One region of the Pseudoflavonifractor phocaeensis genome, then DNA from elsewhere that is predicted to be linked to it. Evidence: predicted binding sites of a transcription regulator. Region 1 holds the regulator's gene; the other holds the start of a gene.
What was found. Region 1 encodes LexA, which represses DNA repair genes until DNA is damaged. Its sites were predicted from a motif close to CNAACANNTGTTNG; they were not measured.

Region 1 (15,197 bases):
TCGCCGCCTGTCCCGCGGCGATCATCCACAAAAACAGTCCCCCCGCCGGCAGGACCGCAAGGCTCTTCCAGCCCCGCTTCAGGCCGCAGAGGGCGTACTCAAGGACGCCGCAGCCGAGGAAAACGGCCCCGCTGAACAAAAAGAGCTCCACAACCGTCACTCCTTCCGCCGGGAAATGCCGTGCCGCCGGCCTCCCCGGAACTCCCCGGTCCCCGACGGCCATGTCCCTACTTCTTTTTCTCCCGGAACACCCTGGGGAACCAGAGTTTTTTCCACAGCCGCCAGCCCAGAAAAAGCCCCACGGCCAATCCCAAAGCGGGCAGGCCGGGGAAAAAGAGCAGTGTTTCGATGGGCGCGCCGCCGCCGCCGTCGTCCCAGCCGTGGTAGCGGAACAGGGTCACCGCCGAAACGGCGATGGCCAGGGCGGCGGGAGGGAGGCAGCGCCAAAACCTCTTTTTGGGGAAGCGGCACAGGATATATTCCACCACGGCCGCCGCCCCCAGGGGGATGAGAAAGAGCATCAGAAAAATGGGCATAGATCCATCCTTGTCACAGTAATTGTCCGTTTTTCACCCGGAACCGCATCCCGTCCCGGGCGATCTGTTTGTCGTCTTCACAGCAGGTGATGAACACCTGCCCGCCGTTGATGCGCTCCAATACGAAGGCCTGCCTCCGGTGGTCCAGCTCGGAGAGCACGTCGTCCAGCAGCAGGACGGGCCACTCCCCCGTGTCCTCCCGGAAGAGCTCCCGGCAGGCCAGCTTCAGGGAGAGGGCGGCGGTGCGGGTCTGCCCCTGGGAGGCGTATTGGCGGGCCGACTGCCCGTCCACTTCCACCGCCAGGTCGTCCTTGTGGGGCCCCGTCAGGCATTGGCGGGAATCCAGCTCCGCCCGCCGGTGGGACTGCTGGTGCTCCAACAACTGGTCCAGCAGGGTTTTCATCCCCGCCTCCGGATCGGTGACGGTGGAGACTGTCTCATACCGCAGCCCCAGCTTTTCCCGCCCGCCGGAAAATTCCAACTGGATGGGCGGGGCCAGATCGGCCAGCCGCCGGATGAAGTGGGCCCGGTAGTGGATGAGCACCGCCCCCACCTGGGCCATGCGGAGGTTGAAGTCGTCCAGGGTATCCAAAAGGGAGGGCTTCTCCTCCCAGTCCCGGAGGATGCGGGTCTTTTGCTCGTAGAGCCGCCGGTACTCGGCCAGAGCGGCGGCGTACTTGGGCCGGAGCTGGCAGATGCCGTCGTCCAGAAACCGCCGCCGGGCCGCCGCCCCCTCCCGGATGAGGGAGAGGTCCTCGGGGCAGAAAAGGATGGTATTGAGGACCTGGGACAGCTCCGCGGCCGTTTTCAGCCGCACCCCGTTGGAAAAGAGCTGCCGCCGCTCCCCCCGGTGGATCCTGGCCTCCAGGGTGAACTCCCGCTCCCTGGCGTGGACCTCCCCCTTTACAAAGGCGTGATCCACCCCGAACTGGATGAGCTCCCGGTCATACCGGGCCCGGTGGCTCTTTGCCGCGGACAGGTAGGCCATCGCCTCCAGCAGATTGGTCTTTCCCTGGGCGTTCTCCCCGCAGATCACGTTGACTCCCGGGGAAAACCGGGCCTCGGCATGGACGTAGTTGCGAAAAAAGTCCAGTTCCAGTCCTTGGACGGTCATTGGACGGTGAGCCTCACATCTCCCAGCTCCACCACGTCGCCGGGGCGCAGCTTCTTGCCCCGCATCTGGCACACCTCGCCGTTCACCTTCACCTCACCGGCCTGGATGCGCTGTTTGGCCTCGCCGCCGGTCTCCGCCGTGCCGGCGAACTTCAATAGCCCCTCCAGCTTGATATACTCCGTGGAGATCTTCACGGTCTCTTCTCTCATGTCCTCTCCTCCCCGGCCGGGCCGGCCCGGCCTCTCTCAGACGTTGGGACCCGGCGGTTTTTGATTGTTTCGTCCCCTTTGAGTATCCCCACCTCAGCCCGCGCTCAGCCGCACGGGGAGCACCATGAAGAGGTAGGGCTCCGCCCCCTCCTCGGCGTCGGTGGGCACGATGATGCAGGGGGAGGAACTGGTGCCCATCTTCAGCAGGGCGGTCTCGGTGGGCACCGCCTTGAGGGCGTCCATCAGCAGCCGGTTATTGAAACCGATCTTCAGCTCCCCGCCGTCCCCGGTGACTGGGCACTGGTCGGAGGCGTCGCCGATGGCGGTGCGGGTGGAGAAATACAGCATCCCGTCCCCCACCGTACACCGCAGGGGGCTCTTGAACTTCTCGCTGATAATCAGGCTCACCCGGTCGATGGAGGCCATGAGCTGGCGCACGTCGGCGGTGAGAAGCACCGTGCTCTTCCGGGAGATGGCCTGGCGGTAATCCAGGAACTCCCCCTCCAGCCGTCTCGTCACCAGGAGGGTGGAGCCCACCTGGAACATGATGTGCCGGGCCCCGGTGGTGATGGAGGCGGTCTCCTCCACGTCGGAGCAGATGCCCCGCACCTCGCTGAGGGCTGCACCGGGGACCACGAAGGAGAAGTCCATATTGGGGGCCTTCTCCAGCGTCTCCCGCCGGATGGCCAGCCGTTGTCCGTCCACCGAGACCACGGACAGGGTGGAACCGTTCACCTCAAAGAGGGAGCCGGTGAGGATGGGGCGGCTCTCGTTGTCGCTGACGGCGAACAGGGTGCGGTTGATCATGTCCGCCAGGGTGGACTGGGCCAGCTCCAGGGCGTTCTGGGGCTCCACAGCGGGGAGCTCGGGGAACTCCTCAGGGTCGATGCCCTGAATGTTGAATTCACTCATGCCGCACTGGATGTGGACGGTGAGGCCCTCGGCGGAAAAGGAAACCATATCGTCGGGCAGGCGGCGGACGATGTCCCCGAAGAGCCGGGCGGACAGCACCAGGGAACCGCCCTCCGCCACCTGGGCGGGGACCACGGTGCGGATGCCGGTCTCTAGGTTATAGCCGGTAAGGCGCAGTTCGCTGTCCGCCTCCAGCAGGATGCCTTCCAGAGCGGGAATAGAGCTCTTGGGCGCGGTAGCCCGGGAAGAGGTGGCGATGGCCGCTTGGAGCAGGGCCTTTTCACAGGAAAACTTCATGGTTGAGACCTCCGTTCGATTCTCTCTTCGCAAGGAGAGGAGAGGGTTTTTTGTCGTATTAGTAAGCCGTAGGGAAATTTCTTGTGGAAACCGGCTGAAAAGGGCTGGGCCTGTAAGGAAAAGTCGTCCACAGTGGGGTGGGGACGGTTTTTTCCCTTATCCACAGGGCGGGCGGGGGAGGACAGGTTATCCACACCCCTCTTTCCACATTCCCACAAAACCGGGTGGAAATGTGGACGGCGCCCAGGGCCGGAACGAGCCCTTATTCATACCGGGCGTTGATGTTGGCGTTGATGTCCTTGATGACCTCGGCCATCTCCGGGGACTGCTTGGTCAGCTTTTCAATCCGTTCGATGGAGTGCATCACCGTGGTGTGGTCCCGGCCGTCGAACTCCCGGCCGATCTCCTTGAGGGAGAGGTTGGTCATCCGCCGGATCTCATACATGGCGATCTGCCGGGCCAGAACGGTGTCCTTGTTCCGGGCCTGTCCCTTGATGTCCCCGGCCTCGATGTTGTAAAACTTCCCAACTTCTTCGATGATGATGTCCGCCGAGGGGAGAAATTCCGTCTTGTCCTTGAACATGTCCCGCACCGCCCGGGTGACGGTGTCCACGTCCACCTGCTCCCCCATCAGCTCTTGAAAAGCAAGGATCTTGTTGACGGTGCCCTCGATCTGCCGGACGTTGGCGGTGATGTTGTCAGCGATGTAGCGCAGCACCGGATCGGGCAGGTTCATGCCCCGGCGGATGGCCTTGTTCTTGATGATGGCCACCCGGGTCTCGTAGTCCGGGGGCTGTACGTCCACGGGCAGGCCCCACTCGAACCGGGTTTTCAGCCGGTCGTCCAGCCGGAGCATCTCCTTCGGGGGGCGGTCGGCGGTAAAGACGATCTGACGGCCCGCCTCGTAGAGGGTGTTGAAGGTGTGGAACATCTCCTCCTGGGTGGACTCCCGCCCGGCGATAAACTGCACGTCGTCCATGAGGAACACGTCGGCGGAGCGGTATTTTTCCCGGAACTCCTGGTTCCGGCCCTCCCGGATGGCGGCGATAAGCTCATTGGTGAAGGTGTCCCCCCGGATGTAGACGATGCGGTAATCGGGGTACTGGCCGTGGATGGCGTGGGCGATGGCGTAGAGCAGGTGGGTCTTGCCAAGGCCCGACTCACCGTAAATGAACAGAGGGTTGTAGCTTTTGGCCGGCTCGTCTGCCACGCTGCGGGCGGCGGCGTAGGCGAACTTGTTGGAGGAGCCCACCACGAACTTGTCGAAGGTGTACTCCTCCGTCCCCGGCAGGAAGGTGGAGGAGCCGGCCTTTTCCAGGCTCTCCCGCTCTCCCTCCCCCAGCACCTTCACGTCGAAGTCGGCGGAAAAAAGCTCCCGCAGGGCCTTTTGGACAGCGGGCAGGTAGCGGGAGACGATGATGTCCCGTTTGAAGTTGGAGGGGGTATAGAGGACAAAGGTGTCCGTGTCCAGAGAGACTGCCTCTGCGTCGTCGAACCAGGTGCTCAGGGTGGTGGCGGTCAGGTCGCCCTCCATCAGTTTGAGGACCCTTGTCCAGATCTCGGCGGCGGAATTCATATCGTAGATCACCCGTTTCTTTTGGTGGGATACCTTTATTATAATGTATCCAACCTATTATAGCAAAAAATCAGGGCCATGGCAACGTGAAACGGTCTTTCAGGGTGAAAAATTTCCACAATTCACGAAGGAAGTTGTGGATAAAAATTCAGAAAACACAAGATATAGGGGAGCGGAAAAAACCGGGACAAAAAAATCCGAAAAAGGTGGTTGACAGGGGAATTCTTTATCAAGTATAATACCATTTGCGCCTTGTAGGCGCGTATTTGTCATCGACGACCGCGTCCGGCTGACCCCGGGCGTTGTGGTAGGCGGGGCTACGGCGCCGCCAGAACGAGTACAGGAGGTGTACCAAAATGGTTCGTACCTATCAGCCCAAGAAGCGTCAGCGCAGCAAGGTCCACGGCTTCCGCAAGCGTATGGCGACCGCCAACGGCCGCAAGGTCCTGGCCCGGCGCCGCCGTGCAGGCCGCGCCCGTCTGACCCACTAAGGTGGAAAAGCAACCAAATAGGGCATTTTGAGCGGGGCGGTGGAACTTTTCTACCGCCCCTGCGGTGCATAGAGCGAATTTTGAGCGGGAGGCGGAGCCGGTGCGCGACACAAGATCCATGAAGGAAAACCATCTGTTCCGCCGCCTCTACGCCAAGGGCAAAAGCGCCGTATCCCCCACCCTGGCGGTGTACGTGCGGAAAAACCGGCTGGGCTATACCCGCCTGGGCCTCACCGTGGGCACCAAGGTGGGCAAGGCGGTGCGCCGCAACAAGGTCCGCCGCCGGATCCGGGAGGCTTACCGCATCCACGAGGGGCAGATGACCCCCGGCTGGGATATGGTGGTGGTGGCCCGGGTGCGGGCCGCCTACGCCCCTTACGCCGAGTTGGAGCGGGACCTGCTTCGCCTGCTGGACAAGCTGGGCGTGCGGAAAGGGGAGGGGAAGCCGTGAAGGCCCTCTTCCTATGGCTCATCCGCTTTTACCAGCGGAACATCTCTCCCGCCCGGCCCTCCTGCTGCCGCTTCATCCCCACCTGCTCGGCCTACGCCCTGGAGGCGGTGGAAAAGTACGGAGCCCTCAAGGGGGGCTTTCTGGCCCTGCGCCGCATCCTCAAATGCCAGCCCTTCCACCGGCAAAAGACCATCGAATACGACCCCGTCCCTTAGGCCTTGTCTGAAACAGGCTGCCCGGCAGGTTCCTATGTTTTTAGATAAGGCCCGGAAGAAGCCTTTCCCAAAAGGGGAGGCCTACCTCAACCAAAGAAAGTGGAGGCCATGTCCATGGATTTCGCCTATTACATCATGACGCCCTTCACCTGGCTGCTGATGTTCTTCTACAATTTCTTCAACAGCTACGGTGTGGCCCTCATCCTCTTCGCCCTGGTGGTGAAGCTCATTTTGTTCCCCCTGTCCCTGAAGGGAAAGCGGAGCATGATCCAGATGAACATGCTCTCGGGGAAAATGCAGAAGCTCCAGAAGCAGTACGGCAAGGACCAGGCCCGGTATAACGAGGAGGTCCAGAAGCTCTACGCCAAGGAGAACGTCAATCCCATGGGGGGCTGCCTGTGGTCCATGCTCCCCCTGCTCATCCTGCTGCCCCTGTACGCCATCATCCGCCAGCCGTTGAAGTACATGATGGGGCTGGACGCCAACCAGATCGCCCAGATCGCCAACACGGTGGACTGGGGCGCGGTGGCCACCAGCATGGGCTGGGCCACCCCCGACGCCATCCAGAAAGCGCTGGAGGCCGCCCAGAAGGCGGTGGAGGCCGGCACCCTCACTGTGGTGAGCGATTTTGCCAACAACGGCTATAACCAGCTGTATCTGGCCTCCCTCATCACCCCGGATAACCTGGCCGCGATCCAGGCCGCCGTGGGAACCACCGCCAAGGAGATCTTCTCCATCAACTTCCACTTCCTGGGCATCGACCTGTCCCAGGTGCCCAATCTGAAGTTCTGGGTGGAGGGCATCGCCGGCTTCGGTCTGTTCCTCATCCCCATCATTTCGGCGGGCTCCAGCGTGTTCATGTCCCTCATCATGAACAAGACCAACAACCTCAATAACACCCAGCAGAATGATCAGGTGGCCAAGACCAACCGGACCATGATGCTCATCTCCCCCCTGATCTCCCTGTGGATCGGCTTTTCCATGCCCGCGGCCCTTTCCGTGTACTGGATCGCCAACAATATCCTGGGCCTGGGGCAGGAGCTGATCTGCGGCAAGCTCCTCAAAAAGGACTACGAGAAGGCCGCCGAGGCCCAGCGCCAGCGGGAGATCGAGGAGAAAGAGGAAGAGAAGCGCCAGCGCCGGGAAAAGGCGGAGGAGCGGGCCCGCCAGGCCGAGGAGGCCCGGAAGAACAAGGGCAAGAAGAAGGCCAAGGAGCCCGACGAGGAGAAGATGACCCCCGAGCAGCGGGAGGCCAGCCGGGTGGGTATCCGCCAGTACGCCCGGGGCCGGGCCTACGATCCCGACCGCTACGGCGGCGTGACCCCCTACCATGAGGATCTGGCCGCTGGGGCTGTCCAGAAGATCCAGGAGGCCGAGGAAGCCGCCGAGGACCGCCGCCTGGAGGAGGCCGAAAAGGCCGCCCAGGAGCGCCCCGACGCCGAGGTGATCGTGACGGATGACGCCGCCCTGGCCGACGCGGTGGGCGAGGACGTTCAGAACGGGGCCGAAGAGGTCGAGGAAGACCTTGTGGAGCGGCTGGAGGCGGAGATCAGCGAAGCCCTGGCCGAGGACGAGGACAAGCCCAAGGAAGACTGACACATTCCCCACGGGAAGGAGATAAAAGTCTATGCAGAAATCCGTTGAATTTACCGGCAAGAATGAGGACGCGGCCATTGCCGCCGCGTTGCAGCAGCTTGGCCTGGCCCGGGAAGAGGTCTCCGTAGAGGTGCTGGAGCTGGCCAAGTCCGGCTTCCTGGGCATCGGCGGCACCCCCGCCAAGGTGAAGGTGACCTACGAGGTCCCTGACGAGCCCCAGGCGGCCCCCCAGCCCGCCCCTGCCCCCGCCGCCCAGGAGGAGGCCCCTGTCTCCGCCGCCCCCGCGGAGGAGCCCTGCCGCCCCGTGGAGGCCGCCTGCCCGGCCGCTGCCGAGGGGGATGAGCGGGCCGAGAAGATCAAGAGCTTCCTCTCCGGCCTTTTGGAGCGCATGGAGATCCAGGCCGATCCCCAGGTGAAGGTGGACGCCGAGGGCAACTACCTGGTGGACCTGGTGGGGGAGGACCTGGGGGCCGTGATCGGCCGCCGGGGAGAGACCCTGGACGCCATTCAGCAGCTCACCGGCTACGCCGTCAACCACGGCCAGGCCAAGCGGGTCCGGGTCCGGGTGGACGCCGAGCACTACCGCTCCAAGCGGGAGGAATCCCTGGAGCGGATGGCCCACCGGGTGGCCGACAAGGTGGTGCGCTACCGCCGGAACGTGACGCTGGAGCCCATGAACGCCTATGAGCGCCACGTCATCCACACCGCCCTCCAGGATCGGCCCGACGTGACTACTTATTCCATCGGCACCGAGCCCAACCGCCGCACGGTGGTGGCTTACAGCCAGGGAGAGCGCCGGGACTAAAATCCCAGCAGGAAACGCAAAAAAGGACCGCTGTCGTATGACAGCGGTCCTTTTTCAACGGTTTGGAAACGGGGAGAGGCGCTCAGGCCTCCTCGTCCAGCGGCTCGGGTGGGGCGGGGGTCCGGTCCAGCTCGTCCAAAAACTGGCTCACCAGCGGCACCGCCAGCCCGGCGGCCAGGAAGGAGCAGGACACCCCGGCCAGCCGCCGGGCGAACCTGCTCTTGAGGGAGAGCCCCGCCAGAGTCCCGGTGGCCAGCAGGCAGATCTTCAGGGCCGCCATGTCCTCCAGGTCCATCTTTTTGATGTACCGCCGTCCCGCGTCGGTCAGCTGTTCCAAGTCGATACTCATAAAAGGCGCTCCTTTCTCAATAGCGGCGGATCACGGCCACCACCCGGCCCAGGAGGGCGGCGCCCTCCCCGTCGATGGGCTCGTAATCCGGGTTTTCCGGCATGAGCCAAATATGCCCGTCGATGCGGCGCAGGGTCTTTACCGTGGCCTCATCCTCAAAGAGGGCCACCACGATGTCCCCGCTGCGGAAATTCTCCTGCCGGTGGACCACCACCAGGTCCCCGGGCAGGATGCCGGCGTTCAGCATGGACTCCCCCCGGACCTTCAGGGCGAAATGCTCCCCGGCCAGCCCGCCGGTGTCAAAGGTGAGGTATTCCTCCACGCACTCCTCGGCCAGGATGGGGCTGCCGGCGGCCACGCTGCCCACCACGGGCACCTGGTCGGGGTGGGCGTCCAGCTCCTCGGCCACCGCCTCCCGGGGGAGGGAGATGGCCCGGGTCTTGCCGTCGGCCTTGAGGATGTATCCCTCGGCCTCCAGCTTTTTCATGTGAAAGTGAACGGTGGAGGGGGACTTCAAATGCACCGCGGCCCCGATCTCCCGCACGGAGGGGGGATAGCCGTGGCTGCGGGTGTACTGGAGGATGAAGTCGTAGATTTCTCCCTGCTTTGGGGTGAGCGGCGCGGCCATAGAGACCCCTCCTTATTTTAGATAGTTGTATCCTATCACAGATTGACCAAAATGTCAAACATCTGTTCTAAGAATTCGTTTACAATTTAGACTTGATTTTCCGGTTTCATCAGCGTATACTACGTAAGCATCCTAATTATCAGGGTACGAACGATTGGAGATGATACCATGTACTGCGCGGACGAACCCAGCGCCTTTTTCCACGGGCTTCATCAGGCCCACCGGAAACGGGTGATGGAGGAACAGGCCCTTCGGGGGCTGGCCGACCTGGGCTCCCCCATGCTGCTGCTGGTCCTGCTCCACGGGGAGCAGCGGGGAGTGGACTTTTCCCAGCGGGAGGTGGCCAGAGCCATGCGGCTGTCCCCGGCCACGGTGGCGGTGTCCCTGCGGTCCCTGGAGCGCTCGGGCTATGTGGGCCGCCGGGCCGATGAGCGGGACGCCCGCCGCAACCGGGTGGCCCTCACCGACAAGGGCCGCCGGGCGGTGGAACAGTGCAACGAGCTGTTCCGGGCGGTGGATGAGCAGATGCTCCAGGGCTTTTCCGACCAGGAAAAGACCCAGCTCACCGGGTTTTTCCACCGTATGATGGAAAACTTGGGCGGCACCCCTGATTTTCCCTGTCCACCCCCAGAAGCAAAGGAGGAATCTTAACTTGCTGCAAATCTTTCTCACCCATCTTCAGGGCTACAAGAAGGTGGCCGTCCGGGCCCCCATCCTGATGGTCCTGGAGGTCATCTGCGAACTGCTGCTGCCCCTGGTCATGGCCCGGATCGTGGATGTGGCCATCCCCTCGGAGAACGTGACCTACATCTTTCAGCTGGGCGGGGCCATGCTGCTGCTGGCCGGCGTCTCCATGGCCTGCGGCGTCCTGGGCTCCAAATACGCCTCTTACGCCAGCCAGGGCTTCGGCGGCAACCTGCGCCAGGCCCTCTTCGATAAGGTCCAGACCTTTTCCTTCGCGGACATCGACCGCTTTTCCTCCGCCTCCCTCATCACCCGGATGACCAACGACGTCAACGCCATGACCATGATGCTGGCCATGGGCCTGCGGATGCTGGTGCGGGCGCCGGTGATGCTGGTGGCGGCGCTGATCATCAGCATCACCCTCAACGCCAAGCTGGCCCTGGTGCTGGCGGTGGTCATCCCCGTCATGGCCGTCATCATCGCCTTCATCATGAAGGTGTGCACCAAGCTCTTCGAGGCCATGCAGAAGAAAATCGACAGCCTCAACAACACCCTCCAGGAAAACCTGGTGGCCATCCGGGTGGTGAAGGCCTTCGTCCGGGCGGGCTACGAGCGCACCAAGTTCAAAAAGGCCAACGACGAGCTGATGGAGGCCGCCCTGAACGTGGGGCTAAAGATCATCGCCATCATGCCCATCATGATGCTGTGCATGAACGGCGCCACCATCGCGGTGGTCTTTTTCGGCGGCCGGATGGTGATGGAGGGCTCCTTCCTGCTGGGGGACCTCCAGGCCTTCATCAACTATATCTTCCAGATTTTGATGAGCGTGATGATGGTGGCCATGTCCCTTCTCCAGCTCTCCCGGGCCCAGGCCTGCGCCCACCGGATCAACGAGGTGCTGAACACCGAGCCCGACATTGAGGATACCGTCGAGTCTCAGACCGCGGCCCTCCCCGCCCCCAAGGGCCAGGTGGAATTCAAGGACGTGTCCTTCAAGTACGTGGCCACCGGCACCGGGGACGACGTGCTCTCCCACATCAGCTTCACCGTGCAGCCCGGCCAGTTTGTCGCCATCGTGGGCGGCACCGGCGTAGGCAAGTCGTCGCTCGTGAACCTCATCCCCCGGTTCTACGACGTCACCGGCGGGGCTATCCTGGTGGACGGCAAGGACGTGCGGGACTACCCCCTGGAGGAGCTGCGCGCCCGCATCGGTATGGTGCTGCAAAACAACGTCCTCTTCTCCGGCACCATCCGGGAAAACCTCCTCTGGGGCAGGCCGGACGCCACCGAGGAGGAGATGATCCAGGCCGCCAAGGACGCCCAGGCCTACGACTTTATCATGGCCCTGCCCAATGGCTTCGACACCCACATGGAGCAGGGCGGCGTCAACGTCTCCGGCGGCCAGAAGCAGCGGTTGTGCATCGCCCGGGCCATGCTGCGCAAGCCCGCCATCCTCATCCTGGACGACTCCACCTCCGCCGTGGACTCGGCCACCGAGGCGGCCATCCGGGAGTCCTTCCAGAAGAACCTGGCGGGGACCACCGTCATCATCATCGCCCAGCGGATCTCCTCGGTGCAGTACGCCGACGAGATCTTGGTGCTGGACGACGACCACATCGCCGGCCAGGGCACCCACGAGGAGCTCCTCGCCAGCAATCCCATCTATCAGGAAATCTACCAATCTCAGCAAGAGGGGGTGGCGGAATAATGCCAGGACCGAACCGCGCCCCCAGAGGGGGCTATCAAAAGCCCAAGAACATGGGCAAGACCATCTCCCGCCTGCTGGGCTACCTGACCCGCAATCCTCTGCCCCTGCTTTTGGTGATCGGGTGCCTGCTGGTGTCGGTGCTGACCAACCTGGGCGGCTCCTACATGATGCGGGGCATCATCAACGACTTCATCTGGTCGGGCTGCACCGACTTCGCCGGGCTGGGCCTGGCCATTCTGAAGCTCATCGGCATCTATGTGGTGGGCTGCCTCGCCACCTACGGCCAGTCGGCCACCATGGTCCGTCTGGCCCAGCGGGGGGTCAACCGGCTGCGCAAGGACCTCTTCGACAAGCTCCAAGACCTGCCCCTGGCCTACTTTGACAACCATCCCCACGGCGAGCTGATGAGCCGCTTCACCAACGACGCCGACAACGTCCAGATGGCCCTGGAGCAGAGCGTGGTCTCCCTCCTGTCCAGCTGCCTCATGTTCGTGGGCCTCGTGGGGCTGATGCTCTTCATCAACTGGAAGCTGTTCCTGGTGACCCTGGTGGTGCTGGCGGTGACCATGCTCCTCTTCAAGTACCTGGGGGGCAAGAGCCGCAGGTTCTACCGGGAGCAGCAGGCCGCCCTGGGCGCCGTCAACGGCAACATCCAGGAGATGATCGAGGGGCTCAAGGTGGTCAAGGCCTTCACCCATGAAAACCAGGCCAAGGCCGACTTTAAGGAACTCAACGACACCTACCGGGACGCGGCCCAGAAGGCCAACTTCTACTCCACCATGATCATGCCGGTCTCGGGCAACCTGATGAACATCAGCTACGCCCTCACCGCGGCGGCGGGGGGCCTCCTCTCCGTGCTCCAGGGCTTCGACCTTGGCGGGCTGGTGGTGTATCTCAACTACTCCAAGCAGGTGGGCCAGCCCTTGAACCAGATCTCCCAGCAGATGACCTCCCTCCTCTCCGCCATGGCGGGGGCCGAGCGTATCTTTGAGGTCATGGACACCCAGCCCGAGGTGGACGAGGGCAAGATCACCCTGGTCCGGGCCAAAAAGGCCGCCGACGGCACCATCACCGAGGCCGCCGAGGGCGAGCGCACCCACTGCTGGGCCTGGAAGGTGCCGGAAAACCCCCGCATGACCCTGGTGCCCTGCGTCAAGGCCGCCGACGGCACCCTCCAAGAGTGCGGCGAGGATACACCGGACCACCTGTGGGCCTGGAAGTACCCCCAGGGGGACCCGGCCCAAGGCCTGCACCGCATCCGGGGCGCGGTGGCCAGGAGAGAGGGCTACGCCCTGGCCGAGCTCACCGGCGCCGTGCGGTTCCAGGACGTGGACTTCTCCTACGTCCCGGGCAAGCAGATTTTGAACGACGTGACGGTGTACGCCAACCCCGGCCAGAAGATCGCCTTCGTGGGCTCTACCGGCGCGGGCAAAACCACCATCACTAACCTCATCAACCGCTTCTATGAGATCCAGAGCGGCGTCATCACCTACGGCGGCATCGACGTGAAAGAGATACGCAAGGACGACCTTCGCAAGTCCCTGGGGGCCGTCCTCCAGGACACCCACCTCTTCACCGGAACGGTGATGGAGAACATCCGCTACGGCCGCCTGGACGCCACCGACGACGAGTGCATCGCCGCGGCCAAGACCGCCGGAGCCCACTCCTTTATCCGCCGCCTTCCCGACGGGTATAACACCCTGGTCACCGGGGACGGGGGCAACCTCTCCCAGGGCCAGCGGCAGCTGTTGGCCATCGCCCGGGCCGCCGTGGCCGACCCCCCGGTGATGATCCTGGACGAGGCCACCTCCTCCATCGACACCCGCACCGAGGCCCTCATCCAAAAGGGCATGGACGCGCTGATGGAGGGGCGGACGGTCTTCGTCATCGCCCACCGGCTCTCCACGGTCCGCAACGCTGACTGCATCGTGGTCATCGAGCACGGCGAGATCCAGGAGAAGGGCAGCCACGCCGAGCTGCTGGAGGAAAAGGGCCGGTATTACCAGCTCTACACCGGCCAGTTCCAGCTGGACTGAGAAACAGTAAGGACCACCCGCCTTCCGGCGGGTGGTCCTTTTTTTGTCTCGCTCCCCCGAAGTTGTCCAAAGAGAACAAGAAACCCCCGTCCTCCTACTCCGCAGCAGTCTCGTAGTTTGGAGGCCCTTAGGCTTCCCCTGGGGGAAGCTGGCTGCGAAGCAGACTGATGAGGGGAACCTAATGTTTAGTAGGGCCTCTTCCCATGTCCCCAGTTTCCCTCATCCGTCAGCCCTCCGGGCTGCCACCTTCTCCCTAGGAGAAGGCCAGGACCACCCTAAATCAAGCACGTGTCAGCGAAAGCGGCGCAAGAGGGACCACGGGTCGCACAGACGCACCCGTGCTTTTCCCCCTATCAACGGGCAGTAGACCTCCAACCAAAAAGGGAATCTGCGCCCAGGTCAACACCAAGACTTTTCTTTGGGGGTCTGGGGGAGGTTTCTTTTTCTCGGGAAAAGAAACCTCCCCCAGAAAACCCACGTCCCAACATGCAGTCAGCAGCCAACCAAACGAAAACATCCCTCATCCCAGCAGATTAAACCCACTGGTTTCCTTGTATTTTCTTCGGTAGTGTGCTACCATAAAACATAACCAAGCAACCCCTCGATTATTTGTTGAAAATTCACAAGGAGGAGAAACACATGGATTACAACATGAAGGGCAAGGTAGCCATCATCACCGGCGGCGGCAAGGGCGGCGGCATCGGCTACGGCCTGTCCACCGCCTTTGCCAAGGAGGGCGTGAACCTGGTGGTCACCGGCCGGAACGTGAAAAAGCTCACCGACGCCAAGGAAGAGCTGGAGCGGCTTTACGGCGTCCAGGTGCTTGCCATGCAGTGCGACGGCGGCGTGGAGGAGCAGGTGGCCCACGTGGTGGAGGAGACCGTCAAGACCTTCGGCCGCATCGACTTCGTGATCAACAACGCCCAGAACTCCGCCTCCGGCGTGCCCCTGGCCGAGCACACCAAGGAGCAGTTCGACCAGGCCGTCTACTCCGGGCTGTACGCCACCTTCTTCTATATGAAGCACTGTTACCCCGAGCTGAAAAAGACCAAGGGCAGCGTGGTGAACTTCGCCTCCGGTGCGGGCCTCTTCGGCAAGCCCGGCCAGAGCAGCTACGCCGCCGCCAAGGAGGGCATCCGGGGGATGACCCGTGTGGCCGCCACCGAGTGGGGCCCCGACGGCATCAACTGCAACATCATCTGCCCCCTGGTGATGACCGACGCCCTGGCCAAGTGGAAGGAGGAGTACCCCGCGGTCTACGAGCAGACCATCAAGGGCATCCCCGCTGGCCGCTTCGGCGACCCCGAGCTGGACATCGGCCGCACGGCGGTGTTCCTGTGCTCCGAGGGGGCCAAGTATATCTCCGGCGAGTGCATCACCATGCAGGGCGGCAGCGGACTGCGCCCCTGAGGAAAAACAAAAAGAGCCCCCGGCCGTAGGCCGGGGGCTCTTTTCTATGGATGCACGTTACACCGCCTTTCGTAGCGTCTTTCAAGGGCGCAGCCTTTTAGGCTTCCCCTGGGGGAAGCTGGCTGCGAAGCAGACTGATGAGGGGAACTTATCTCTTTAGCAGGGCCTTTGTTGTTATCC
Region 2 (15,197 bases), on a different contig from region 1:
AGCTACTGGCAGATTCTGCCCATCGGCCCCACCAGCTATGGGGATTCCCCCTACCAGAGCTTCTCTACCTTCGCGGGCAACCCCTACCTCATCGACCTGGACGACCTGGCGGCGGAGAGATTGCTGGAACGGGGGGAGTACGAGGAGATCGGCTGGGGGGAGGACCCTGAGGGGGTGGACTACGGCCTGCTCTATGAAAAGCGCTGGCCGGTGCTGGCCCGGGCGGTGGAGCGGCTGCTGGCCCACCCCCCGGAGGACTACCCCCTCTTCCTGGCGGAGAACGCCACCTGGCTACCCGACTACGCCCTCTTTATGGCCCTCAAGGACGCCAACGGCGGCCGGCCCTGGCAGGAGTGGGCGGAGCCCCTCCGCCGCCGGGAGGGCCCGGCCCTGGCCCAGGCCAGGGAGGATCACAGGGAGGCCGTGGCCTTCTGGCGGGGGGTGCAGTACCTCTTTTTCCGCCAGTGGAACGCCCTGAAGGCCTACGCCAAAGGGAAGGGGGTCTCCTTCATCGGGGATCTGCCCATCTACGTGGCGGGGGACAGCGCCGACGTCTGGGCCCGGCCTGACCAATTCCAGCTGGACGGGGACTTAAACCCGGTGGAGGTGGCGGGATGCCCCCCCGACGGCTTTTCCGCCGACGGACAGCTCTGGGGCAACCCTCTCTTCGACTGGGACCGGATGGAGGCCGACGGCTTCTCCTGGTGGGTGGAGCGGATCCGCCGCCAGCGGGGGTTCTACGACGTGCTGCGCATCGACCACTTCCGGGGGCTGGAGGCGTACTACGCCATCCCCTACGGGGAGCCCACGGCCCGGAACGGCCGCTGGCGCCCCGGTCCGGGCATGAAGCTCCTCCGGGCGGTGGAGGCCGCCCTGGGGAAGCAGGATATCATCGCCGAGGACCTGGGCTTCCTCACCGACGGGGTGCGGGAGCTGCTGCGGGAGTCCGGCTTCCCCGGCATGAAGGTGCTCCAGTTTGCCTTCGACAGCCGAGAGGAGAGCGACTATCTGCCCCACAACTATGAAAAGCACTGCGTGTGCTACGTGGGCACCCACGACAACGACACCGCCCTGGGCTGGCTGGCCTCCGCCGCCCCGGAGGACCGGGCCTTCGCCGTGGACTACCTGAAGCTGACCGAAGCGGAGGGGGCCCACTGGGGCCTCATGCGGGGGGCTCTGGCCTCGGTGGCCGACCTGGCGGTGGTCACCGCCCAGGACTTGCTGGGGCTGGGAGCGGGGGCGCGGATGAATGTCCCCGCCACCCTGGGGGGCAACTGGAAATGGCGGGCCCTCCCCGGTACGTTTACCCCCGAGCTGGCCCGGCGGCTCTGTCACGAGACGGCCACCTACCGCAGGACCCGGATCAGGTAGGGACAAAAAGAGGCTCCATCCCAAGGGATGGAGCCTCTTTTTTTGCGCGGGGGAGGACCTCACCGGCCCAGGGTGGACAGAAAGCCGCATCCGCTGCCTGTGCAGCCGCCCGTGGCCCCCTGGCTTGGGAGGAGGGAGCCGTCCTGGCCGGGCAGGCCCATGCCGGACTGCCCGGGGAACGCGCCCATCCCCAGGCCGCCCTGGCCGGTAAAATAGGGGTTGTTCATCTGCCAGGGCCGGCGGCCGGGGAGGTAGAAGGTGACGAATTTCACCGAGAAAATGTCACAGGTGACGAAGGTCTGGTTGACCTCGTCATAGAGAGTCAGCACGCTGGTGCCCACGGCGTAGAGGATGCCCGCCTTCTGCACCATGGTCTGGGTGCCGATGAGAAATTCCACCACCACGAACTCGCCCAGGTTATCGGACAAAAACTGCTGCACGGACCCCCGCATGGCGGGGGTGTTGAAGTCTTGGGGGGGCGGGGTGTTGATGGAGCCGCTTTCGTTAGCGGAGTTGAGCGCGATGTCCTGCATCGCGTCGGGATAGAGTCTGGCCATAATGTCGTTTGCCTCCGTTTCAAGTCAGAGCGTAAGCATCGGTGGGGTTGTAGAAGCAGTGGTCACCGATGCGGATCACAAACTCCCCCACCTGAGTGGGGAAGTTGGGGCGGCAGTTGGGGCTGTATGGATTGAAAAACCAGAGGGCGGTGCCCAGGTTGGTCAGCCGGTTCCCGGCCATCGCCCACTCCGCGATGTCCCAGTGCACCTGCTCCAGGGCCATGTTGTAGATGTTCTGGGCGTTATACTCGCCGCCCACGGTCTCCATGGCGCAGACGAACTGCCGGGGCTGGAACACTACCTGGCGGACGGTCTTGTACCGGGAATATTCCCCGTAGGTCACGTTCACCCGGTTCATCACCACGCTGGCCACCGCCTGCATCCCGTTGTCGCCCTCGCCGCCTGCCTCGCAGGCCACGATGCGGGCCAGCAGTTCCAGGTCGGAATAAGCCATTTCCTCACTCCTTTTCGCCCGCGGGTCAGTCCGGCAGGGTGTCCTCTTCCAGCAGCGCGCTCTGACGGGACCGCTCCACGAAGGTCAGATCGTCCAGCCGCAGCAGGGCGGCGGCCAGCACCAGGATGGAGGCCAACAGGTTGACCCGGGCGGACCGGCAGGCCGCCGGATCGCTCCCGGCCTGGGCCTGGCGGTCGGCGGACAGGGCCAGACAGAGGAAAAAGGACAGCGACCCTACCACGATGGCCGCCGCGGCGTGTTTGATGGGATAGACGGAGGGGAAGCCCGACACGTCCTTCCCCTGGATGGTCCGGCACAGCTGGTCGCGCTGGATGCCCACCGACCAGTAGGACAGCAGGACTGAGAAAAGGATCAGCACCAGGAAAACAAGAGAGGTGTCCACCTGCCTGAGGGACCGGCAGAGGGTGTCTTTTTCCTCCATAGATATCCGCCTCCCTTCCGTTTCGGGTCATTCTATGCGCCGGAGGTGGCGCGGGTGCGAAAAGGAAGGAGGACGCCGGCCTCTTAAAAGAGACCGGCGTCCTCCTTGGTGGGGTCAGACCTGATAGCCGTTGAACCAGGCCCGGTCCTCAAAGGGGGCCTTGGGCGCCGCCTTGAAGGGCTTGGCGGGGATGCCGATGGGCAGGCATACCACCACCTCAACCTCCCGGGGCACGCCCAGGATGGCCGCCATCCGTGCGGCGGGCTCCCCCCGGATGACCCCCTGGAGCCACACCGAGGCGTAGCCCTTGTCGTGGATGGCCAGGAGCATGTTCTCCGTGGCGGCGGCAAAGTCCTCCACGTGGTAGAAGGCCCCATCTACACACTGGATCTTCTTGGCCAGCACCACCACCATGGCCCCGGCGGTGGTCATCCCCGAGTGGGGGAAGCAATCGGCCAGCCGCTTCAAAAGCTCCGGGTCGTCCACCCCGATGAGCTGGGTGGTCTGGAGGTTGTGGCCCGAGGGGGCGGCCAGTCCGGCCTCCATGATCTCTCTCAGGTCCTCCCGGGGCACGGGGGCGCCGGTGAACCCGCCGCGGTAGCTTTTTCGTCCAAAAACAGCCTGCATGGTCTCCATTGGGAAGCACTTCCTTTGATTTGGGATTGGGATGATGATACCACTCCCGCCCAGGGAGCGCAAGGGGCAAAAAACATTCCGGGGATCAAAAAACAGCCGGGGATTTGCCCTTGTCCGGGGGCGGGAAAGGTGATATAATATTTCGACATTTAAACACTGGAACACAAATTTCAGGGGAGGGCTACTCAATGTCCTATCAGGAGGAATTCATCACCTTCATGGTGCGCTCCGGCGTACTCACCTTCGGGGACTTCACCACCAAATCCGGGCGAAAGACCCCCTACTTCATCAACACCGGCAACTACAAGACCGGCGCCCAGGCCTCCAAGCTGGGGGACTACTACGCTGCCTGCATCCAGCAAAACCTGCCCCAGGGGGTGGACTGCCTCTTCGGCCCCGCCTATAAGGGGATCCCCATCACCGTGGCCGCCGCCTCCAGCCTCTACCGGGACTACGGCCGGGACCTGCCCTACTGCTTCAACCGCAAGGAGGCCAAGGACCACGGCGAGGGCGGCACCATGGTGGGCTACCAGCCCAAGGCCGGGGACCGGGTGGTCATCGTGGAGGACGTGGTCACCGCCGGCACCGCCGTGCGGGAGACCATCGAGCTCTTCCAGCACGTGGCCGACGTGGAGCTTACCGCCCTCATCGTCTCGGTGGACCGGATGGAGCGGGGCACAGGGGAGAAGACCACCATCAACGAGCTGCGGGAGCAGTACGGCATCCAGGTGTTCCCCATCGTCACCGTCCGGGAGGTCATCGCCTTCCTCCACAACCGGGAGATCGACGGGAAGGTGTACATCGACGACGCCATGAAGGACAGGATGGAAGGATACCTGGCCCAGTACGGCGGGAAATAAGGAATCCAAACGCCCCCTCTGAGAGAGGAGAGGGGCGGTTTCCTAGACAAGCGCATCCAACTGCTGGAGAGGGGGAAGACTATGGCGATGCACGACGGCCACCGGATCCGGATGAAGAGGGAGTTCCTGGCCCGCCCCGACTCCTTCCCCAACCACAAACTGCTGGAGCTGCTGCTCTTTTACGCCAATCCCAGAGGGGACACAAACCCCACCGCCCACCTCCTCATGGAGCGCTTCGGCTCCCTGGCCGGGGTGCTGGACGCCCTGCCCGAGGATCTTATGAAGGTGCCGGGCGTGGGGGAGCACGCCGTCGCCCTGCTGAAGGCGGTCAAGGAGACAGGGGGCCGGTATCTCACCGCCCGGACCGATACGGAGGAGACGGTGAACGCCACCGCCGACGCCTACCGGATCCTCCGGCCCTATTTCTTCGGTGCCCGCACCGAGCGGGTGTATCTGCTCTGCATGGACGGGAAAGGGAAGAGCCTGGGCGTCCGCCAAATCGCCGAGGGGAGCGTCAACGCCGCCGAGGTCACCACCCGGGGTGTGGTGGAGGCCGCCCTCTCCCTCAACGCCACCCAGGTCATCCTGGGGCACAACCATGTCTCCGGCCTGGCCTTCCCCTCCCCCGAGGACAAGGCCACAACCCGCTATCTCACCGGCGTTTTGTCCTCTGTGGGCGTGACGCTGGCCGACCACATGATTTTTGTGGACGACGACATGGTGTCCCTGCGGGACAGCGGCTTCCAGTTCCAGGAGTAGCGCGGGGGCTTCCCGCGGGGAGCCGGGCCGCGAAGGCCGGGCGGACGATCTTCCTCAGAAGAGAGAGCTCCCACAATTTCCTGTTGCAATAGAACAAATGTTTTGATACAATGGTCCTATCTGATTTGGAGGAGAGGAGGTCCGTCCATGCCGGAACTGAAAGTGGTCAGTCCCTTTGAGCCCAGCGGCGACCAGCCCCAGGCCATTGAGGCCCTGGCGGCAGGGGTGGAAAACGGCCTGAGCGAGCAGACCCTCCTGGGCGTCACCGGCTCGGGCAAGACCTTCACCATGGCCAAGGTCATCGAGAAGGTCCAGAAGCCCACCCTGGTGCTGGCCCACAACAAGACCCTGGCCGCCCAGCTCTGCGCCGAGTTCAAGGAGTTCTTTCCCAACAACGCCGTGGAGTACTTCGTCAGCTACTACGACTACTACCAGCCCGAGGCCTATATCCCCCACACCGACACCTTCATCGAGAAGGACTCGGCGGTGAACGACGAGATCGACCGCCTGCGCCTGTCCGCCACCGCCTCCCTCATCGAGCGGCGGGACGTCATCGTGGTCTCCTCGGTCTCCTGCATCTACGGCCTGGGCGAGCCGGACGACTACGCCCACATGATGATCACCCTCCGGGTGGGGGAGACCATGAAGCGGGAGGAGCTGATGCGCCGTCTGGTGGAGGACCGGTACGAGCGCAACGACATCGCTTTCGAGCGCAACATGTTCCGGGTCCGGGGGGACACCATTGAGGTCTTCCCGGCCTACTGGCGGGACACCGCCATCCGGGTGGAGTTCTTCGGGGACGAGATTGACCGCCTGAGCGAAATCAACGTGGTCACCGGCAGCCCCATACGCCGCCTGGAGCACATCCCCATCTACCCGGCCAGCCACTATATCACCCCCAAGGAGAAAATGGCGGGTGCCATCCAGGAAATTTATAAGGAGCTGGAGGAGCGGGTGGCCTTCTTTGAGGCCAACAACATGCTGGTGGAGGCCCAGCGCATCAAGCAGCGCACCATGTACGACATCGAGATGCTCCAGGAGCTTGGCCACTGCTCCGGCATCGAGAACTACTCCCGGGTCATCGCGGGCCGGCCCGTGGGCTCCGCCCCCATGACCCTGCTGGACTATTTCCCCGACGACTTCCTCATGTTCATCGACGAGTCCCACGTGACCCTTCCCCAGGTCCGGGCCATGTACAACGGGGACAAGGCCCGAAAGACCACCCTGGTGGACTACGGCTTCCGCCTGCCCTGCGCCTTCGACAACCGCCCCCTCAAGTTCGAGGAGTTCGAGCAGCGGGTGAACCAGGTGGTCTACGTCTCCGCCACCCCGGGAGAGTACGAGCGCACCCGCTCCGGCCAGATCGTGGAGCAGGTCATCCGCCCCACGGGCCTCTTGGACCCCAAAATCGACGTGCGGCCCGTGGAGGGCCAGATCGACGACCTCATCGGGGAGGTCAACGCCCGGGTGGAGCGGGGGGAGCGGGTGCTGGTCACCACCCTGACCAAAAAGATGGCGGAGGATTTGACCGCCTACCTGAAAAACGTGGGCATCAAGGTCCAGTATATGCACCACGACATCGACACCATCGAGCGCCAGGAGATCATCCGGGACCTGCGCCTCGGCACCTACGACGTGCTGGTGGGCATCAACCTCCTGCGGGAGGGCCTCGATTTGCCCGAGGTGTCCCTGGTGGCCATCCTGGACGCGGACAAGGAGGGCTTCCTCCGCAGCGAGACCTCCCTCATCCAGACCATCGGCCGGGCCGCCCGGAACGCCGACGGCCTCGTCATCATGTACGCCGACAAGATGACCCCCTCCATGATGGCGGCCATCGGGGAGACCGAGCGCCGCCGGAAGAAGCAGGACGAGTTCAACCAGGCCCACGGCATCACGCCAAAGACCATCATCAAATCGGTCCGGGACGTGGTGAACCTGGCCGAGGGGGAGGAGGAGGCCGACCGGGCCGTCCGGGAAAAGACCAAGATGACCCGCACCGAGATCGAAAAGGCGGTGGCCAAGCTGGAGAAGGAGATGAAGGAGGCGTCCAAGCGCCTGGAGTTCGAGTACGCCGCCGTCCTTCGGGACCGCATCATCGAACTCAGGGGCAAGTGAGGGCCGCCGTGGAAAAATGGAAGAGCCTGGGCCTGCTGCAAAAGGCCCTCCTGGTGCTCCTGGCCTTGTCCACCCTTGTGTTCAGCGTTCTCTACGCCCTGATCGGGCGGCAGACCGGCATCCAGTATGGGGACGGCTTTCTGCGTTTTTCCCAGACGGAGAATGGGAAGACCTACTCCGGCCGGGCGAAGGGCCAGGACCTCGTCTTTACCGTGGCCCCGGACCAAAGCGTGACCTGCCGGTGGGGAGACGTGACTCACGGCCCCTATACCGTGATCTATGACGACACGGCGGTCCCCCGGGACAGCCAGCTGGCCGGCGTCCTCACCGGCGTGGAGGTGTGGGAGGGGAACACCCGCCTCTTCCGGGGCGGCTGGGCCGGGGAGCGGTTTTCCGCCCTGGTCGCCGAGGACGGCGGCCCGGTGCACGATTCTTCTCACGCGTCCGCCGGGGCGGCCCCCTCGGTGGGAATCATCCTCCGCCTGTCCGCGGGCCCGGCGCTGGTCAGCCGTGGAGCAGTGGAGTTTTATCTCGTGGGCCTCTTCGTGACGGCCGCGGCTGTGGTGAGCATCCTGTTTGCAGACGCTCTGTTCCGATGGGACCTGCGCTTTCGGATCCGGGACCCGGAGGGGGCGGAGCCCTCGGAATGGGAGCTGCTGGGCCGCTCCTTCGGCCAGATCGCTTTGACCGTTCTCGCCATCGTCTGCTACGCCTTGAGTCTGTCCGGGCTGTCTTGACGGGGCGCATGAAGAAGAATAAGGAGGAACACCCATGGAAACACCCCGCTGGCACGAGTGCTACCCGTCCGACCATCAGCCCGCACTGGAGGAGGTCTCCGCCTGGATCGCTGCCCCGCTTTTTGATGAGATCCTTGGCTGGGGGACGGAAAACGGTCTGACGGCATCGCTGGAGTATAGCCGCTGCGGCATGGACCCCGGCTGGAACGTGAAATTGAAGAAAAAGAGCAAGGCCGTCTGCGCGCTCTATCCCCGGCGGGGCTTTTACGCCGCTATGGTGGTACTGGGCCCCAAGCTGGTCCCCCTGGCGGAGGGCCTGATGGAACAGTGTTCCCCGGAGACCCGGGACCGCTTCGCCCAGGCCGGAGGCATAAACGGAAGCCGCTGGCTGGTGCTGGACGTAAGGTCCCGCCCCGTTTTGGAGGACGTGGAACGGCTGTCCGAACTGAAAATGCTCGCGAAATAAATATACTGAAATACATAATAAAGAGGGAATTGAAACATGAAGTACGCGGAACTTGGTAAAACTGGTCTTAAATGCGCGGTCGTCTCCTTTGGGGGTATCCCCATTCAGCGTTCCGACGCCGCCAACACCATGGCGGTGGTGGACGCCCTGGAAAAGCACGGCATGAATTTCATCGACACCGCCCGGGGCTACACCGTCTCCGAGGAATATCTGGGCGCCGCCCTGAAGGGCCGCCGGGAAAAGTTCCTCCTGGCCACCAAGTCCATGTCCCGGAATTATGAGAACATGAAGAAGGACATCGAGACCAGCCTCCATAACCTCCAGACCGACTATATCGACCTCTACCAGCTCCACAACCTGCCCGTGAAGGATTTCGAGCTGGTATTCGGTCCCGACGGCGCCTACAAGGCCCTGGAGGAGGCCAGAGCGGCGGGGAAGATCGGCCACATCGGCGCCACCGCCCACAGCCTGGACGCCCTGAGAATGATGATCGAGGACTACTCCGACAAGATCGAGACCGTCATGTTCCCGTACAACATCGTGGAGGCCCAGGGTGAGGAGCTTCTCCGGGCCGCCCGGGCCAAGGGCGTGGGCACCATCGCCATGAAGCCCATGGCCGGCGGCAACCTGGACGACTGGAAGCTGGCCCTGCGGTATATCGACGCCTCCGGCGTCATCGACGTGTCGATCCCCGGCATGGGCAGCGTGGAGGAGGTGGAGCGCAACGCCGCCGCGGCGGAGGAACTCTCCCCCCTGACGGCGGAGGAGCTGGCGGAGTGCGAGAAGATCCGCCGGGACCTGGGCACCCACTTCTGCCGCCGGTGCGGCTACTGCGCCCCCTGCACCGTGGGCATCGACATCCCCTCCAACTTCCTCATGGTGAACTACCTGCGCAAGTACGACCTGGCCGACTGGGCCAAGGCCCGCTACGGCTCCTTTGCCGTCCACGCCGGCGACTGCATCGAGTGCGGCGTCTGCGAGACCCGCTGCCCCTATGATCTGCCCATCCGTGAGATGCTCAAGGACGTGGCGAAGGAGTTCGGGCAGTAAAATGGGGGAGGATATCCCCCGGCGGAAGTCCCTGCGCTTGAAAGGGTATGATTACGGGGCGTCAGGGTATTATTTTGTTACGCTCTGCACCAAAGGCAGGGAGTGTCTGTTCTGGCAGACCCCCGTAGGGGCGGATAGCATCCGCCCGTCCCCGCCCCTATTGACCCCCCTGGGCCAAATCGTGGACACAGCCATCCAAGAGATTTCGAACCACTACCCAGGTGTCAAAGTGGACAAATATGTTATCATGCCCAACCACATCCACGTGATCCTGGCACTGGGGCCAGGCGGCGGGCGGATGCTATCCGCCCCTACAAAGCCCCTGTCCACGGTGGTTGGACAGATGAAGCGGGCAAGCAGCCGCGCGGCGGGTGCGCCCCTCTGGCAAAGAAGCTTCCACGACCACGTCATCCGAAGCCAGGCGGATTATCTGCTCATCTGGAAGTATGTGGACGACAACCCCGCCAGGTGGCGGGAGGACCGCTATTTTCCCCAAAGTCCGTCCCAGTAAAAAAGGAGAACCAAGCCTATGCATGACCATATCACCGTCAAGGGCGCCCGTGCCAACAACCTGAAAAACGTGGACGTGTCCATCCCCCGGGACAAGCTGGTGGTCCTCACCGGCGTGTCCGGCTCGGGCAAGTCCTCCCTGGCCTTCGACACCATCTACGCCGAGGGCCAGCGCCGGTACGTGGAGAGCCTCTCCTCCTACGCCCGGATGTTTCTGGGCCAGATGGAAAAGCCCGACGTGGACTCCATCGACGGGCTGTCCCCCGCCATCTCCATCGACCAGAAGACCACCTCCAAAAATCCCCGCTCCACCGTGGGCACCGTGACGGAGATCTATGACTACCTGCGCCTTCTCTGGGCCCGGGTGGGCACCCCCCACTGCCCCATCTGCGGCAAGGAGATCATGCAGCAGACCATCGACCAGATCATCGACCAGGTCATGCGCCTGCCCGAGGCCACCCGCATCCAGGTCATGGCCCCCGTCATCCGGGGGAAGAAGGGCGAGCACGCCAAGATTTTCGAGGACGCCCGGAAATCGGGCTACGTCCGGGTGAGGGCCGACGGCTCCCTCTACGACCTCAGCGAGGAAATCAAGCTGGACAAAAACAAGAAGCACAACATCGAGGTGGTGGTGGACCGCCTGGTCATCCAGGAGGACATCGCCCAGCGCCTCACCGACTCCGTGGAGATCGCCTCCGGCCTGGCCGGGGGGTTGGTGGTCATCAACATCGTGGGGGAGGACCGGGACATCACCTTCTCCCAGAACTACGCCTGCGAGGACTGCGGCATCTCCATCGAAGAGCTGACCCCCCGGATGTTCTCCTTTAACAACCCCTTTGGCGCCTGCCCCACCTGCACCGGCCTGGGGGTCCAGCTCAAGGTGGACCCGGAGCTCATCATCCCCAATAAAGGTCTCTCCATCCTGGACGGGGCCATCACCGCCTCGGGCTGGAACAATATCAAGGGGGACTCCATCTCCCGGATGTACTTCGAGGCCCTCTCCAAAAAGTACAAGTTCAAGCTCACCACCCCCGTGGCAGAGCTGCCCGAGGAGGTCATCGACGTCATCCTCTACGGCACCAAGGGGGAGAAGCTGAAGCTCACCTACGACCGGGCCAACGGTCAGGGCACTCTCATGCAGCCCTTCGAGGGCATCTGCAACAACCTGGAGCGCCGCTACCGGGAGACCCAGTCCGACTCGGTGCGCCGGGAGCTGGAGGAGTGTATGTCGGAGAAGCCCTGCCCCGACTGCCACGGCAAGCGGCTGCGCCGGGAGTCCCTGGCGGTCACCGTGGGGGATCTGGACATCGACGCCTACTGCCACAAACCGGTGAACGACGCCCTCTCCTTCATGGAGGAGCTGGAGCTAACTCCCCAAAAGCAGCTTATTGCCGGGCAGATCGTGAAAGAGATCAAGTCCCGCCTGGGCTTCCTCCAGTCAGTGGGTCTGGAGTATCTCACCCTCTCCCGCTCCGCCGGCACCCTCTCCGGCGGCGAGAGCCAGCGCATCCGCCTGGCCACCCAGATCGGCTCGTCGCTGATGGGGGTCCTCTATATCCTGGACGAGCCCTCCATCGGCCTCCACCAGCGGGACAACGACAAGCTGCTGGAGACCTTAAAGCACCTCCGGGACCTGGGCAACACCCTCCTGGTGGTGGAGCACGACGAGGACACTATGCGGGCGGCGGACTATATCGTGGACGTGGGCCCCGGCGCCGGAGTCCACGGGGGCAGGGTGGTGGCCGAGGGCACGGCGGAGGAGATCATGGCCAACCCCGAGTCCATCACCGGCGCCTACCTCTCCGGGGCCCGCAAGATCCCCGTCCCCGCCAAGCGGCGGAAGGGGAACGGCCAGTTCCTCACTGTCCGGGGGGCGGCGGAAAACAACCTCCGGGGGGTGGACGTGTCCATCCCCCTGGGCACCTTCACCTGCGTCACCGGCGTGTCCGGCTCGGGCAAGTCGTCTCTGGTCAACGAGGTGCTCTACAAAAAGCTGGCCGCGGACCTCAACCGGGCCAAGACCCGCCCCGGGAAGCACAAGGCCATCGAGGGGGAGGAGTTCCTGGACAAGGTCATCGACATCGACCAGTCCCCCATCGGCCGCACGCCCCGAAGCAATCCGGCCACCTACACCGGATTGTTCAACGACATCCGGGACCTCTTCGCCTCCACCCCCGACGCCAAGGCCCGGGGCTACGGCCCCGGCCGGTTCTCCTTCAACGTCCGGGGGGGGCGGTGCGAGGCCTGCTCCGGCGACGGCCTTCTGAAGATCGAGATGCACTTTCTGCCCGACATCTATGTCCCCTGCGAGGTCTGTAAGGGCAAGCGCTACAACCGGGAGACCCTGGAGGTGCGCTACAAGGGCAAGAACATCTACGAGGTCCTGGAGATGACGGTGGATGAGGCCCTGCCCTTCTTCGAGAACCTTCCGAAAATCTACAACAAGCTCCTCACCCTCAGCGAGGTGGGCCTGTCCTACGTGAAGCTGGGCCAGCCCTCCACCGAGCTGTCCGGCGGCGAGGCCCAGCGGGTGAAGCTGGCCACCGAGCTGGCCCGCCACGCTACGGGCCGCACCATCTATATCCTGGATGAGCCCACCACCGGACTGCACTCCTACGACGTCCACAAGCTCATCGAGGTCCTGCAAAAGCTGGTGGAGCTGGGCAACACGGTGGTGGTCATCGAGCACAACCTGGACGTGGTCAAAACAGCGGACTATCTCATCGACCTGGGTCCCGAGGGGGGCAACGGCGGCGGCGGTATCGTCTGCACCGGCACCCCCGAGGAGGTGGCCAAGTGCGAAAAGAGCTACACCGGCCAATACCTCAAGCGGATGCTTTAATGAAGCCTTCCCCTGAGGTTGGCTGTCCGTTAGCGGCTTCGCCGCTTACGGGCAGCTCATGCCCTGCGGGTAGAAGGTGGCCCGCAGGGCCGGATGAGTGGAACCTTTCCCCACCCCCCGCCCTTCATAAATTCTTCATTTGCCTGCCCCCCCGACCTATGCTACAATGAGTATCATCACAAAAGTACCGGGAGGAAGCGCTTTGGACCTTCTTCAATGGCTCAACGAAACCATGGCGGGGGAGTTCGTCTTTACCGTGCTGGTCTCCATGATCCCCGTCATCGAGCTGCGGGGCGGCCTGCCCTTTGGGGTGGCCCTGGGGCTCCACCCCATCGTGGCTCTGGTGGCCAGCATCCTGGGCAACCTGATCCCGCTGCCCTTCATTGTGGTCTATATCCGCCGGGTCTTTCAGTGGATGCGCCGCCGGATGCCCCGGCTGGACGGCATGGTGGACGCCCTGGAGCGCAAGGCTCACCTGAAGGGCCGGAAGGTGAACAAGTATAAATACCTGGGCCTGATGATCTTCGTGGCCATCCCCCTGCCGGGCACCGGCGGGTGGACGGGAGCTCTGGCGGCGGCCTTCCTGGACATGCCCCTTCGGAAGGCCCTGCCCTCCATCTTCGCCGGCGTCTGCATCGCCGGGGTCATCGTCTCCTGCATCACCTACGGCGTCACCGCCATGTTTTGACCAAAGGCCGCCCTCCGGCATAGAATGGCCCGAGGTGAGGCATCATGCGGGCAATTTTGGAGATCGTGCTGTCCCTGCTGGCGGTGATGGGGCTGCTGAGTCTGGGCTGGATCCTGTTCGGCCATATCCTGACCCCCGCGGGGGGCGGCCGGGCCTGCTGTGTGGTCCCCGGCACCGGGGACGGCGGCGATCTGGAGCAGGCGGTGACCGGGGTCCTCTGGCTCCGGGGCGGCGGGCTCATCAAGGGTACGGTGGTCATCGCCGACTGCGGGCTCAACGCCGCGGGGAAGGCCGTGGCCGCGGCCCTGACCCTGCGGGAGCCGGGCATCGACGTGTGTCCGGCGGCCGACCTGCCGGACTACATACGGGAAAAAGCGAGAGGCGGGCATTGACACAATGCCCGTCTCTTTTTGGAGGGCGGGGCCGCCGGGCCGGCCCTCCCTCATCTGAACGGGAGGTGACCCCCATGGACGAAATCATGAACTGCATCGAAGGCACCGTGGAGACGGTCATCTATCAAAATGAGGAGAACGGCTACACTGTCCTCAAACTGGACACGGGGGAGGAGGAGGCCGTCACCGTGGTGGGCTGCATCCCCGGCGCGGCCCCCGGCGAGAGCCTCTGGGTCCAGGGGGCCTGGACCCGCCACGCCTCCTATGGGGAGCAGTTCAAGGCCGAGGTGGCCCGCCGGGGGATGCCCACGGGGGAGAAGGCCATCTTTGACTATCTGGCCTCCGGCGCCGTCAAGGGCATCGGCATGGCCACCGCCCGCCGGATGGTGGAGGAGTTCGGAGAGAACGCCCTGGAGGTGCTGGAGAACGAGCCGGAACGGCTCACCGCCATCAAGGGGGTCACCCGGAAGCGGGCCTTGTCCATGGGGGAGGCCTTCCGCCTCCAGATGGGAATGCGCCGCCTGCTGGATTTCCTCACCGGCCACGGCCTGCCCCCCCAGCTTGGGATGCCCCTCTACCGCCGCTTCGGCGACCGGGCCCTGGAGGCGGTGCGGGCCGACCCCTACCTTCTCACCGAGGGGGAGTTGGCGGTGGCCTTCGGCGTGGCCGACGACCTGGCCCTGGAGCTGGGCTTCGGCTCCGACCATCCCCGGCGGCTGGAGGCGGGGCTCACCTTTGAGCTCCAGCACAATCTGGACAACGGCCACACCTTTCTGCCCCGGGGGAAGCTGCTCTACGCCACCCAGGCCCTCATCGGCGTGGCCGACGCCGAGGCCCTGGATTCCGCCCTGGATGCCCTGACGGCCCGGGGGGCGGTCACCGAGGAGGCGGTGGCGGGGGAGGAGGCCTGTTATCTCGCCCCGCTCTATGACGCCGAGGTGGAGGTGGCCCGGCGGATCACCGCCATGAGCCGGAACGAGCTGTATCCTCCCGACGGGCTGGAGGGGCTGATTTCCTGCATCGAGAAGGCCCAGGGCATCACCTATGCCCCCCAGCAGCGGTTGGCGGTGGAGCTGGCCGCCCAGCGGCAGGTCATGCTCCTTACCGGCGGCCCCGGCACCGGCAAGACCACCTCCCTCCGGGGAGTCCTGGCCCTCTTCGAGGCTCTGGGGCTGGAGACCGCCCTGGCCGCCCCCACGGGCCGGGCGGCCAAGCGGCTGGGGGAACTGTGCTCCGCCGAGGCCGCCACCATCCACCGGCTGCTGGAGACCCGCTTCGACCCCAGGACCGGCCAGCTCACCTTCGCCCACAACGAAAG

Region 2: uvrB (excinuclease ABC subunit UvrB) is a predicted target of LexA. The motif match lies at 5,170-5,183, and genes of this name have one in related genera.

What each region holds. Positions count from the first base shown of each region.
Region 1 covers NZ_JBCDMT010000005.1:348,122-363,318, forward strand. Annotated here, with positions in the region: gene AAEU42_RS11360 (hypothetical protein) at 1-151, opposite strand, end outside; gene AAEU42_RS11365 (Tat pathway signal protein) at 228-536, opposite strand; gene recF (DNA replication/repair protein RecF) at 550-1,650, opposite strand; gene AAEU42_RS11375 (RNA-binding S4 domain-containing protein) at 1,647-1,859, opposite strand; gene dnaN (DNA polymerase III subunit beta) at 1,953-3,068, opposite strand; gene dnaA (chromosomal replication initiator protein DnaA) at 3,331-4,656, opposite strand; gene rpmH (50S ribosomal protein L34) at 5,001-5,135, shown strand; gene rnpA (ribonuclease P protein component) at 5,236-5,586, shown strand; gene yidD (membrane protein insertion efficiency factor YidD) at 5,583-5,801, shown strand; gene AAEU42_RS11405 (YidC/Oxa1 family membrane protein insertase) at 5,916-7,397, shown strand; gene jag (RNA-binding cell elongation regulator Jag/EloR) at 7,429-8,202, shown strand; gene AAEU42_RS11415 (hypothetical protein) at 8,285-8,551, opposite strand; gene lexA (transcriptional repressor LexA) at 8,568-9,179, opposite strand; gene AAEU42_RS11425 (MarR family winged helix-turn-helix transcriptional regulator) at 9,348-9,830, shown strand; gene AAEU42_RS11430 (ABC transporter ATP-binding protein) at 9,832-11,571, shown strand; gene AAEU42_RS11435 (ABC transporter ATP-binding protein) at 11,571-13,607, shown strand; gene AAEU42_RS11440 (SDR family NAD(P)-dependent oxidoreductase) at 14,247-15,017, shown strand.
Region 2 covers NZ_JBCDMT010000003.1:412,363-427,559, reverse strand. Annotated here, with positions in the region: gene malQ (4-alpha-glucanotransferase) at 1-1,371, shown strand, start outside; gene AAEU42_RS06735 (hypothetical protein) at 1,431-1,928, opposite strand; gene AAEU42_RS06730 (cell wall hydrolase) at 1,948-2,382, opposite strand; gene AAEU42_RS06725 (hypothetical protein) at 2,408-2,824, opposite strand; gene AAEU42_RS06720 (nitroreductase family protein) at 2,939-3,460, opposite strand; gene pyrE (orotate phosphoribosyltransferase) at 3,649-4,320, shown strand; gene AAEU42_RS06710 (JAB domain-containing protein) at 4,402-5,079, shown strand; gene uvrB (excinuclease ABC subunit UvrB) at 5,227-7,194, shown strand; gene AAEU42_RS06700 (hypothetical protein) at 7,203-7,931, shown strand; gene AAEU42_RS06695 (DUF3788 domain-containing protein) at 7,966-8,397, shown strand; gene AAEU42_RS06690 (aldo/keto reductase) at 8,434-9,447, shown strand; gene AAEU42_RS14565 (transposase) at 9,677-9,958, shown strand; gene uvrA (excinuclease ABC subunit UvrA) at 9,977-12,799, shown strand; gene AAEU42_RS06675 (COG2426 family protein) at 13,002-13,487, shown strand; gene AAEU42_RS06670 (hypothetical protein) at 13,532-13,879, shown strand; gene recD2 (SF1B family DNA helicase RecD2) at 13,954-15,197, shown strand, end outside.